DNA from 4 places in the Kiloniella antarctica genome. Region 3 is predicted to be linked to each of the others. Evidence: riboswitches for the same ligand, from Rfam matches in the RefSeq annotation. Region 3 holds a riboswitch; each other region holds the start of a gene.

Region 1 (3,121 bases), on a different contig from region 3:
TGGGTGTTTTTGAGCGGTTTTTGTCCGTTTGGGTTGGCCTTTGTATCGTTGTTGGAATCGTATTGGGTTTATGGCAACCGAGTCTTTTTCAAAAAGTTGCTGGATTAGAAATTGCTCACGTCAACATCGTGGTAGCTGTTTTTATTTGGGTGATGATTTACCCAATGATGGTGCAAATTGATTTCTCTGCCGTAAAGGATGTTGGCCGAAATCCTAAAGGCTTGCTGCTCACCATTGTGATTAATTGGTTGGTAAAGCCATTTACGATGGCGGCATTAGGTTGGTTATTTTTCAAAATTTTATTTGCCGATTTGGTCGATCCATCATCGGCACAAGAATATATTTCGGGGATGATTTTACTCGGTGTTGCGCCATGCACGGCAATGGTATTCGTTTGGTCGCAACTAACCAAAGGCGATCCTAATTATACCTTGGTTCAGGTGTCCGTTAATGACGTGATTATGATTTTTGCGTTTGCGCCTATTTCAGCATTTTTACTTGGAATAAGTGACGTTCAGGTGCCGTGGGAAACATTATTAATCTCAGTTGCTCTTTACGTGTTGTTGCCATTAATTGCAGGTGTGTTTACGCGCAAAATTTTGAACAAAGGTAATAATGAGCAACCCTTAAATGACTTTCTGGCAAGGTTGAAACCTTGGTCAGTTATCGGATTACTCGCAACCGTTGTTCTATTGTTTGGGTTTCAAGCAAATACAATTATTTCGGAACCAGAGACTATTGGATTAATTGCCATACCTTTGTTGATACAAACGTATGGAATTTTTATTATTGCCTACCTTGCAGCCAAATGGATGAAGCTTCCGCACAATATCGCGGCTCCTGCTTGTCTTATTGGTACATCGAATTTCTTTGAATTAGCTGTTGCCGTTGCAATTTCGCTTTTTGGCCTAAACTCTGGTGCCGCTTTGGCCACAGTTGTTGGTGTGTTAGTCGAAGTTCCTGTCATGCTTTCACTGGTTGCGTTGATTAATCGAACTCAACACTGGTTTAAATAGGCGTGAGACTGGCCCGCATATCGGCATATTTCGATATATGGGCATTAAAAGTACAATTGCAGCATTTAGATAACCCTTTTAGGCAGAATATTCTTGTTTGGCTAAAAGATTAGGCCAGATTTTTACCAGTTTTAGCGGAAAGTTAGTTCTCTGATTGCATTTGGGTATGGCAGGGTTAAAACCCGTCGGTTTTGCACTTGTGTTTCATAATATTTTTTGTCACCATCTGCGTGATGGTTTCTGGATATCTAAGCTGAATCCGGGATGAAAAGGGAATACGGTAAGGTGTAACCTCATAGGTGCCAATTCCGTGACTGCCCCCGCAACTGTATGTGGTTAGCCGCTCTGAGAGTACCACTGGATTACTAAAATCCGGGAAGGTTCAGAGAAGCTTTGATCCATAAGTCAGGAGACCTGCCATCGTGTTATTAACTCAAACCGGGCGGGGTGCCTCGGAAAGGATGATAGACATGGCGACAGGCTCTTTTGCGTCACATCACATCGGTTTTCGATCCTCCTCGTGCGTGCACGGAGGGTGCCATGAAACTGATTGCGCGATATCGATATCTCTTATCAAAATTTTGTAAAACGTTTGCACGTCTAGCTTTTAGCACGACGCAGCGAATAGAGAGCCAACACTCTTTTCAGAGATGGTCTTGTCTTTGTTGATAAATATGGATAGTAATGTTATAACATTACGTATTTATTTGTCGTGAATTAGATAAGAAATCCTGTTACATGAATAAAACGGCTTTAGAGGCCTGTAACCTGTCCTGGGGGCCAAACGGGCGCGAGGTTATCCTGCATGAAACCAGCTTTAAGGTTGGTGCCGGACGCATACTTGGCGTCGTTGGGGCCAATGGTGCAGGAAAATCGACCCTGTTGCGGTTGCTGTATCGCTATTACCGTCCTCGAACCGGGCAGGTTCTGGTTGATGGTGAAGATATCCATGCCATGGGGGCCAAGGCTGCTGCGCAACGCATAGCCGCTGTCCTTCAGGAACAACCGACAGACTTTGCCCTCAATGTGCGGGAAATTGTTGCGCTTGGCCGTACGCCGCATCGCAGCGGCCTGTCCGGCTATGGCGCACGCGATGCCGAGATTGTCACATCAGCACTGTCTAAACTCGATTTGTGCGGCTTTGCTGACCGATCATTTGGCACGCTTTCAGGAGGCGAAAGGCAACGAGTCATGGTTGCCCGTGCATTGGCACAAGAACCCCAAATCCTCATTTTGGATGAGCCGACCAATCACCTTGATATTAGGCACCAGCTGGAGGTTCTGACCCTGATCCGGGGCCTGGGGCTGACGATTATTACCTCTTTGCATGATCTCAATCTGGCCAACACATACACCGATGACGTGTTGGTCCTGTCCAAGGGACACAGCCTGGCTTTCGGTCCACCCGAAACGGTGCTGAGCGAAGAACTGATCACCCGTGCTTTTCACGTCAATGCCCGGATCGAGCGACTGGAACCCAGTGGTGAGAACCACTTTACCTATCACCTTTAAGTATCTTGCTCGCTATTAGCGACCTGTTTTGGAGAATACCCATGCGTAAATATATATCCTGTATGAGCCTTTCAGCCTCGGCCTTTGTTCTGGCATTATCGACAACCGCTGTCCGTGCTGCCGACTATCCTGTGAGTGTACAAAGCTGTGATCGAGAAGTTGTTTTTGACGCAGCGCCAAAGTCGGCGGTTTCCAATGATGTAAATCTCACTGAAATGATGCTGGTTCTTGGCCTGCGGGACAAAATGGTGGGCTATACCGGGATTTCCGGATGGAAAACGCTGGATGAAAAAATGCGTGAAGGCGTAGCAGAACTGCCGGAGCTTTCAGAAAAATACCCATCGAAAGAAGTTCTGGTTGGGGCTGATGCGGATTTTTATTTTGCAGGCTGGAACTATGGCATGAAGGTTGGTGGTGAAGTGACGCCAGAGAGCCTCAATCCTTTTGGCATCAAGGTGTACGAACTCACGGAATCCTGTATTCATATCGGGGGCAAGCCAAAGGTATCGATGCAGGATATGTACAATGATATCTTAAATCTTGGTAAAATTTTTGGGGTAGAAGAAAAGGCCAATGACCTTGTTGCAGGTTAT
Region 2 (3,121 bases), on a different contig from region 3:
TGACAAATGGTAATCTTGGCCCTCTCCCAACCGAGGAAAGGTTCCCAGTGTTCTATAAGTTGACGGGCAGTCAGCTCAGACACGATATCCCATTGGATAGTGAAGATGGGATCGTTATTAATTTTGTCGCGAAAGAACGAGAGAATACGGCCAAAGACGCGTGGGAGTTTCTTGTGGATGTTTTTACCGCAGAATTTGATGACTCAGTTATCGCGGTTGATAACGGCCAAATACGCGGGTTTCATCCGATAAAAAACACGGGACCAAGACAAGAGAAACGTTATTTGGGTGTTCAGGATGGGTACTTTGAAGCAATCATGAATATAGAAATGAATTTGATTGTCCCGCTGGATCGTGCTCCGGGTCAGGTAGTTTCCGATTAGTATCGTGTTTTTAGTGGACTAATTTTGATATGAACACCCGACCCCAATATGTTTGTGGGGCCGGGTGCTTTTCTTAAAGCTGTTACTTATTTGCGGTATTGCCCATCTTCGATTGACCTTTGATTTTGTTCCAGGGTTTCGAGCAGGCTGGTGGCAAAGGGATCGTCAGCGGTTTTATCAAACTCTTCAAAGTTGACGACATCGGCCATGGGCAGTCGCGGTAACCATCCTGCCAATTGTAGTTCAGGTTTATCAAAGAACTCAGACACATATCCCAAACAGAGATAGGCCACAGGCGTCACTCGTTTGGGCAGTTTGAGGATTTGTTTTAATTTTTTCTGATCCAGAATACTAACCCATCCAACACCGACGCCTTCTGAGCGGGCGGCAAGCCAGAGGTTTTGTACAGCGCACACGGTACTATAGAGATCCATGGCCTTAATATGGGTGCGCCCGATCACGATAGGTCCGGTGCGGTCCTTGTCACAGGTGATACAGATATTAAGCGGAGATTCCTTGATCCCTTCGAGTTTGAGGTTTTTGTAAGTATCACGTTTTTCCCCCTCAAACATATCTGCGGCTTCGTCGTGGGCCTTTTTAAACAGATTATGTACCCGTTGTTTGGTCTCATCCTTTCGGATCAGAATGAAATTCCACGGCTGCATAAACCCGACAGAGGGCGCATAGTGGGCGGCGGTTAATATCCGGCTCAAGACTTCTTCGGGAACGGGTTTTGATGTAAACTGCCCGCGTACGTCACGCCGGGAAAAGATGGTTTGGTAAAGCGCGTCGCGTTCTGCTTCGCTAAAACTATGATCTGTAAAGGCAGGATTGTTATAGTTGGGGGTGGAAGCAGTATTGTTTTTGGTATGTATGTTTTCATTAAAAACTGTCTGGTCGCGCGTTTCCATTTCAGTCCCCTTAATGGAAAGTTAAAGCAGCGTTTGTCCACACGCTGCATAAGGCTCTCCAGGCCGGTCTTCTGACTTGGGTTCGCATCGGTCCTGTCCCTTCCCGGATCTCTATAAAACACCAGTGGGTAACTTACAGGACCAATCCCCCTTACAGCGTTGGGCACGTGACGGAATTCCACCGCCTTCCCGATTATCCTCGTCCAGTTTACAAACTTTTTGAGACACCTGAAGATATGATCAAAGCCGGAATTATGCCCCGGCAGTTTCTGTTTTTATCTTAAGGTAATGGGAAGCGTCCTTGAGCTTGATCAAGGATGGGGAGGGCCACCAATATAATTTTTGATCGGAAGGAAGTTTCTATCCTGCTTCCGGTAACCTTTTACGTAAAGCCTCAATCACTTTGGTTTCGGCAGACGCAGCATAACCATCGTCCATGGCAGCTTGGAAGGCGTTTAGTGTTGCTTTGCCTATTTCGGGATTGAGGCCAAGTTTTTGGGCGTATTTCAGACCGTAATCTGTGTCTTTCAGACGCCATTTCGTGGAAAACAGCACGTCTTTTTCGTGGGCGCCTTCGACCATTAGGGGAGCGTTGCGGGCCACTTGTGGGCTGCCACAGCCGCCTGAGGCTAAAGCCATGGCAACGAGGTTGAGGTCGAGACCAGCACGTTCGGCGGTAATCAAGCCTTCAGCGGCGGCGGCAATCTGAATTGATCCCATCAGATTTACGATAAGTTTATAAGCTGAGCCAGATCCTATCGGGCCAAAGTGGATCTGGTCCCTTGAAAGGGGCGTGAGCAAAGGCATGGCTTTGTTGATGGTTGATTGCGCGCCGCCTAGAAACAGGGTGAGGAGACCACTTGCGGCGGCTTCTGGAAGGCCGGTTACAGGACAGTCGAGGTAATCAAGTCCGGCTTCTTTTGCCTGCTCTGAGAGTTCCACAACCCAATCGTGGGACAGGGTTGAACACTCGATCGCAAGCGCTCCCGGTTTTAGATCTGCGGACAGAATACCACTTGTACCAGACCACAACGCGCGCGAGGCGACATCATCCCCAACCATAACAAAGATCGCATCGGCCCCGATCGCGGCTTCTGCGGGGCTTGATGCAAGGGTTGCTCCGCGTTCTATCAAAGGTTCGGCACGGGACGTGGTACGGTTATAGACATGGACATCGTGGCCCGCATCGATCAAGCGCCCGGCCATACCCGTGCCCATTAAACCCGTTCCAATAAATGCAATGCGTGCCATGTGACTGTTCCAAAATGATATTTTAAATCTGGTAGGAACGGTAAAAGACAAGCGCCGGCATTGAAAGATAAAAGTGGTTTCTTAGAGGTTGGTTAATGTCGGAATGCACCCGAGAGGCTGAATTTAGGATTTAGACGTCAGGATTTTATAGCTGGCAAAACAGAAAAAAGCCCCCAATCCAGCTTCAATCCACCTGCGGGCCTTTTGATAGGCGCCGACCATAGGTGCAGTTGAAAAGGCAATAGCGTAAGTCATGTGACCAAATATGGATATCAGGGTTGTGCCAAAAACGATGGAGCATCCAACCCAAAGCGGGGCAGAGGCATCAACAGCCAAAGACATCACAGCAACCCAGGTCAGGGCTGCCTTTGGATTTGTCATCTGGATCAACAAACCCCGGCGGTAATAAGCAGCTGGTCTGCCTGTAATGCCGAGATCAGTCGCAACAATTTTCTTGGTCGTGGTCGCAGATCGGAAAGACTTGAACGCCAGCCAGAGCAGATAAGTCGCACCAAAAATTTTGATGGCAAACATGACCGAGGCATAAAGGGACAACACAGTGGTAAAGCCCCAAAA
Region 3 (3,121 bases):
CCCACCAGCCAGCTTTTGGCATAGCGTAGTGAAAGATGCCATTTACATCTGCGCGGACAACTTGGGTTATGAAAGGGGTGGCGGGGATCTTAACATTTCCCTGACCTCTATACTCAATTTCAACCAGTGCATTGGCTTCTGGCTGACCATTGTTGAGGACTTGCCCTGAGAAAAGATTGTTTGTCCACAATCCGTAAGGGCGGCTGAGAGGCATGATTTCTACGGGCAAACCTACAGGCGTTTCCCACCCGTTCTCAAGGCCATAGGCATTCACGATAACTTTTGTATAGTGAATAATCATTGCTTGTTCTTCCGCTTCCCAATAGGGGGCGGGGGTCAGGAAGAAGGTATAATCTCCCGCACGTTTAATCTTATGCTGAGCTTTGAAAGACGATACGTTCGCCGGGTTCAATTTTCCTTTTAGTCGGGTGGATTCAAGTTCTGACGTTAGGTCATGTTTTACACCCGCAATCTGAACACCAAACTGTTCGGGAGTTTGCATGTCCATCAAGGGAGCCCCCTCCATTGGATGGGTAAATCTGATGTCAAAGGTTAGGGTGCTGTGCTTACTTTTTGAGATAAAAGGCTGAGAGGGAATTAATTCTAAAAAGTGGGCATTGGCAAAAGATGTTGTTAGAGCCAATGGTGGTAAGCTCATGACAAGCATGAGAGATAATCGTATCAAAAACATGGTACGCGCCTTGTCAAAATAGTTATGACAATGTTCAAAAGCTCATATGTTGTGAGATTTCGACCATCATCGACAGGCACGCCACACGACGGAAAACCGCCCTAATGAATGACCTCGTTCATTAGAATAGGTGACGTTACGGCGGCAGGTCTTCTGGCTATAGGTTCCGGTGAAAAAGAACCGACACAGTTGCGAGGACAGCTACGGCTCAAGATCCCCTGATGGGCAGATCATTCCGTATTCCCTATTATTCCCAAGTCAAATTTACACTTGGAAAACCGACACGGGCGCAGTCTGTCAATCTTGAGTGAGAAGGTCAATCAGTAAAACCATCTCGGATGGCATTCTTTTCAGACATCAAAATTACAAGCATTTCACCTTGTGTTCTAAAATCTTCTACGGTTCTAATTTGGATTAAAACAGACTCATTAGCATGACGGGGTAAAATTCCAGGACGTCGTTAATCTCGCTTGCACTTTTTTTTTGTCTGCATAAACTGCGGCTATGCATGGTTCCCCAAGAGTGAAGTCGCTCGGGGATTAAAAGGGAACACGGATTAATTTACCCATCAGGGAATTTCAAGCCGTGGCTGCCCCCGCAACTGTGAACGGTGAGTTCTTACCAATTATGATCACTGGCAAAGAGCCGGGAAGGTCTGGTGATAGAGCTACGATCCGTGAGCCAGGAGACCTGCCGGCATAATGTCACTAAACCGTAGGGCGGGGAGCACCATCGGTGACGGACATCCGTTTGTGGCGTGCCTTTGAGCCGAGCTACTGGATCATGAATAATCAGGTTTAACCTGAGGATTTATGTCGATGGGATGTCTAAAATCTCTCTTTAATCCACTATGCTTCAATAGGAACGTTGCCGTTGACTAATAAGTTGACGGCTGGGAGATATTAAACGAGATGAAAAAAGTTCTCTTTTGTAGTGTTATCGCCGCTGGCCTGACAGCTTTTATTACTGGTGCACAAGCGCACTTCCAATTGATTTATACACCTGAAACCATGCTTGAAAAAGGTGGAAAACTCACTCTTAAAATGCCGTTTACACATCCCGCAGAATCGGGTCACGTTATGGATATGGGCATACCAGAAGAATTCTATTCTATCCGTAAAGGTAAAAAGACGGACTTGATGGATAAGCTTAAAATCATTGAGTGGACCAGTAATGAAAACACTGGAAAAGCCTATGAAGCAGAAGTGAAATTACGTGGTCTTGGCGACAATGTGTTCGTGCTTAAACCGACGCCATTTTATGAAGCAAGTGAAGACATCTATATTCAGCAAATTACAAAGTCTTATGTAAATGTTGGTGACCTTCCAACTGATTGGTCAGAAGTTCAAGGGTTGAAAGCTGAAATTCGCCCGCTTACCAAACCTTATAACGTCATTGCTGGGGGTACTTTTACAGGGGTGGTTCTCTCCGAAGGTAAGCCTGTTCCTTTTGCTGAAATCGAAATCGAATACATTAATTTCCCGGCTGATATTGAAAACAATAAATTTGCTGATGTAGGGATGATTTCCTCGCCGTCTCATGCCATTCGTTCTGATGCTTCAGGTACGTTTACATTTGGAGTTCCAAAAGCAGGGTTTTGGGGAATTGCAGCTCTTGGTGCCGGACCGGATACGGAGCATGAAGGCAAAGAGCTTTCACAAGATGCTGTTATTTGGATTCAAGCTCGTGATGTCGATTAAAGATTGGACGAGCGATGCATATCGTTGATGGTGCTTTATCAAATCCGGTGTTGATTGGTGGCGGCATTCTTGCCGCCGCTGGTGTCGCCTATAGTTTGAAAAAACTAGAACCTGAAGATCTTCCGCGTGTAGGGGTTCTCTCGGCAGTATTTTTTGTGGTTTCACTTATTCATGTTCCTCTTGGGTTTTCCTCCGTGCATTTGATCCTGAACGGATTGCTCGGAATTATTCTTGGGTGGGCTGCGTTTCCTGCACTTGCAGTTGCACTGCTATTACAAGCTATCTTCTTTGGCTTTGGCGGATTAACCGTTCTTGGTGTTAATGCCGTTAATATTGCTTTCCCGGCAGTTATGGTTTTTTATCTTTGTCGGTGGGGGTTGAATGCAGAACGTTATAAACTTGCAAAGCTGGTTGCTGATGGGTTGTTTGCGGTCTTCTTTGTTACCTCGGTATGGGCTGGTTTTGCACTGTTTGAAGCCTATCAGGTTGAGGGCGCAACATGGCGAGTTTCCATAAATGGAATCTCTTTGATGTTGTTTGCCTTGGTTATGATCGGCGGATACGTGCTGTATCGTCGGGGAATCCTGTCTGTCGCTGGGTTCTGGGGGTTTCTCGGAGGTTCGCTTTCTATTTTCTTTACCGCAATTATGGTTGCAATTTCTTTAGCGCTTTCCGGCGATGAATTTGCAAAAGCAGCAGAGTTTGTCGTTGTCGCGCATTTCCCGGTTAT
Region 4 (3,121 bases), on a different contig from region 3:
GTGATTTTTAAAAAATGATCTCTATTTCCAGAGGGAATCAAATTTATTAAAAATCCAGGAATTTCATAAAATACAGCAGGGCCAATTACAGGTACAACTTCCTCGACAATTTCTTCTTCCACAGCTTCTTTTGGTGCAAACATACCTGTGAAATATGCCCCTGCAGCAGCAGCAGCAAGAATTAGAATGGGTAAGGCAACGAACAAGACAAGCTTCTTACCAGATAATCCACCTTTAGGTCGGGCCTCGACTTCTAATTCTTCTTCACTGGTCGTATCATCAGCCATAAGATAGTCTTTCGATCTCGATTGGAATAAGAATGTCTGAAATTATATGGGCACAAAAATTTCAGATCTTAATATATTTTAATCCGAAAGCATTAATACCTGTATAATTTTGACTAAATTTTCAATCAAGTTTCTACCTTTAGAATATTCTCTTACATGGTATGCTTCTGATAGAGTATCCCATTCTCTTCTTGAATTTCACGAATATAGCGGATGATGTTTTGGACGTCTACCAGCTGGACTTGCCGCTGAGGCGGCATGTTACCAAATTTCCAGTGATGCTGTCGTACTCCGTTCTTTGATGCCAGTATGAACGATTGATCGCCATGATGACCTGGATTATAAATATTATGGATTAACGGAGGGCCATTACTTGTTCCCGATCCATTGCTTCCGTGACACTGTGCACAACTGTTATTGAAAGCAATTTTTCCTTTTTGGGCTATAACAGAAAATTCAGGAACTTTTATTCCTTCCGAATCAGACATATTTTCAATTATGTTATTAGCAAAAACTCCTCCTACCAGTACCACAAATCCGAGTACAAAAATAATTTGGTATTTGTTTTTCACTTTCATATTCTTAAACTCTTCAAAAATTTTATATTTCATTGTATTCGTTTAATAAGTGTAATCTGTAAATATCAACATTAGGTTTTCTTTTACCTGTTGCCGGGAATTTCTAGTGTAAAGTAGCATGGATTAAAGGTGCCTGTTGTTGAGCTGGATCAAGGTGAAATTTGGTTTTGGGTATACCCCTCGCAAGTTGCCTCTACGTAACGATTTATCACGTCTTCTTTAAGTGGTTCCAGCACTCTTTTGTGTCTCTATTTGGTCCAGAGAAATTCCATTATATCAAAGAGAAATGGGTCTGATAAATGCTGCGCACAGCATACTGGCAGCTTGAACAGAGACCACCAATGATATTATTCTTACGCCTCGATCCGTTGTGACCATGTACAGTCCTCAAGCTATATTTTATATTTATGCTCAAATCACTCTATTTTCTGTCAATAACACAAAAATAAGCGGAGTATAATGCGTATTATCTTAGTGATAATAAGAAAAAAGTAGACGAATACTTCAAAAAATGAGTAGTTTGGGATATATATATTTATATGTATCTGGTCCCCCATAAAGGTTAAATATCTGGGGGTTAATAGGGAATACGGAGGAGTTTACCCATCAGGGAACTTTTAACCGTAGCTGCGCCCGCAACTGTATACGGGGAATTGCAAGTTAAACCCACTGGCCGCAAGGCTGGGAAGGAGCTTGCCATAAAGATCCGGAAGCCAGGAGACCTACCAGTCGATCTTATCAACGTTACCTTACCGACGGGTGTTAACGGTACATGGAGAAAATTATGAACTTATCAATAAATTCAGCGTCTTCTGTTGTTTCACAATCTCGCACTAATGCTGTTATGGCTGCTGCTGTTGCAATGATGTTTGGCATATTTATGGTATATGGAGTTGGCTTTGCCCAATCAGCAAGTCTACACAATGCCGCACATGACACTCGCCATTCTTACGCATTTCCCTGCCATTAATTTTGAAACGGAGAAATATCCGTTAGCGAGATCGATATGTTGAAAAGAATAATGTCAACGGCAATCATTGCCGGATTGGTGGCAGGAATACTTGTGTCTGTTGTACACGAATTCACCACAACACCAATTATCCTATATGCAGAAGAGTACGAAAACAGTGGAGAAAATCACCACACTCTTTTACAAGATGCTACTCAAGGGGGGGTAAAAAAGGCCAATGTGCACAGCGATACTCAAGGCCAGATATATCTGGCCGATACAGATTCAGAAGATGGTCAGGAAGAATGGGGACCTAACAATAGGCTTGAGCGTACGTTCTTTACCTCATTGGCTAATATACTGACGGGCGTTGGCTTTGCCGCTATTCTTGTTGCTTGTTTCACCTTTTCCGGGGAGAAACTTTCCGGTCGGCGTGGTGTAATTTGGGGTTTGGCTGGTTTTGCTGTTTTTACCTTGGCACCTTCTCTAGGGCTTCCTCCTGAAGTCCCTGGCAGTATGGCCGCAGACCTATCACTTCGCCAAACTTGGTGGATAGCAACGTCTGTTGCAACCGGTGTGGGGTTGTGGGTAATGATTTTTGGCAGTAAGACTCCGATCTATTTACTTGGGCTTCTCTTAATTATCCTGCCCCATGTTATCGGGGCTCCACAACCCACAGAAATAGGTGGGAATGCTCCGCCTGAACTTGCAGGGCAATTTGTTGCAGCTTCGATTGTGGTGAGCGCCATATTCTGGGTTATTCTTGGGTGGACCTCTGGAGCTTTGTGGAAACATTCCGGGGATGTTGCAAAGTAACCTAAAACTTTGGTGTGAAAGCCCTCATTTTAGAGAAGATCTCGCCCTTTTTGGGTGGGGTCTTCTCTTTGAAGACACAGAATTTTATTGTCCTTTGTATTTTCCAGTAAAAACTAAAAAATAAATGATTTCTTAACGTAAGAAAACAGATTAAGTGTATTATGAACTCCTATCTTCAAGTCATATGGCGAACGGTTAGCAAAGACAAAATCACGAATTTGATGGAACCAATAAATATATTAAAAGCTCTCCCTGATTTTGGGTTGGAGCATTGGATAAACAATGGGTCATGCAAAGCTATAGAAAAAAATAATTTTGCTTATTCAAGTGAAGATAGAGATAAGAACTCACCTTGTATTGTTACACTTAAATTTAAGATTTTCCTAAAAAAATCAGACGAATGCTTTCATAAATCTAATTCGGAAAGTTATTATTACAAAGCAATTCCTTTGGCATTTATTGCTGGGAATCTAGGGCCTGAATTTAGATCA

Evidence for each region. A riboswitch is a leader RNA that binds a small molecule or an ion and turns the genes downstream of it on or off. The one in region 3 is predicted to bind cobalamin.
Region 1: linked by a shared signal. The riboswitch ahead of ACFSKO_RS09975 (ABC transporter ATP-binding protein) and the one ahead of ACFSKO_RS02725 (DUF4198 domain-containing protein) in region 3 are both predicted to bind cobalamin.
Region 2: linked by a shared signal. The riboswitch ahead of bluB (5,6-dimethylbenzimidazole synthase) and the one ahead of ACFSKO_RS02725 (DUF4198 domain-containing protein) in region 3 are both predicted to bind cobalamin.
Region 4: linked by a shared signal. The riboswitch ahead of ACFSKO_RS18770 (CbtB domain-containing protein) and the one ahead of ACFSKO_RS02725 (DUF4198 domain-containing protein) in region 3 are both predicted to bind cobalamin.

What each region holds. Positions count from the first base shown of each region.
Region 1 covers NZ_JBHUII010000004.1:618,070-621,190, reverse strand. Annotated here, with positions in the region: gene arsB (ACR3 family arsenite efflux transporter) at 1-1,016, shown strand, start outside; cobalamin riboswitch at 1,234-1,452, shown strand; gene ACFSKO_RS09975 (ABC transporter ATP-binding protein) at 1,755-2,528, shown strand; gene ACFSKO_RS09970 (ABC transporter substrate-binding protein) at 2,570-3,121, shown strand, end outside.
Region 2 covers NZ_JBHUII010000004.1:397,233-400,353, reverse strand. Annotated here, with positions in the region: gene ACFSKO_RS08855 (hypothetical protein) at 1-383, shown strand, start outside; gene bluB (5,6-dimethylbenzimidazole synthase) at 470-1,294, opposite strand; cobalamin riboswitch at 1,339-1,541, opposite strand; gene ACFSKO_RS08845 (NAD(P)-dependent oxidoreductase) at 1,655-2,545, opposite strand; gene ACFSKO_RS08840 (LysE family translocator) at 2,669-3,121, opposite strand, start outside.
Region 3 covers NZ_JBHUII010000001.1:563,778-566,898, reverse strand. Annotated here, with positions in the region: gene ACFSKO_RS02730 (DUF4198 domain-containing protein) at 1-691, opposite strand, end outside; cobalamin riboswitch at 818-989, opposite strand; cobalamin riboswitch at 1,183-1,403, shown strand; gene ACFSKO_RS02725 (DUF4198 domain-containing protein) at 1,603-2,391, shown strand; gene cbiM (cobalt transporter CbiM) at 2,406-3,121, shown strand, end outside.
Region 4 covers NZ_JBHUII010000013.1:31,574-34,694, reverse strand. Annotated here, with positions in the region: gene ACFSKO_RS18780 (flagellar basal body-associated FliL family protein) at 1-287, opposite strand, end outside; gene ACFSKO_RS18775 (c-type cytochrome) at 440-898, opposite strand; cobalamin riboswitch at 1,395-1,609, shown strand; gene ACFSKO_RS18770 (CbtB domain-containing protein) at 1,650-1,835, shown strand; gene ACFSKO_RS18765 (CbtA family protein) at 1,872-2,630, shown strand.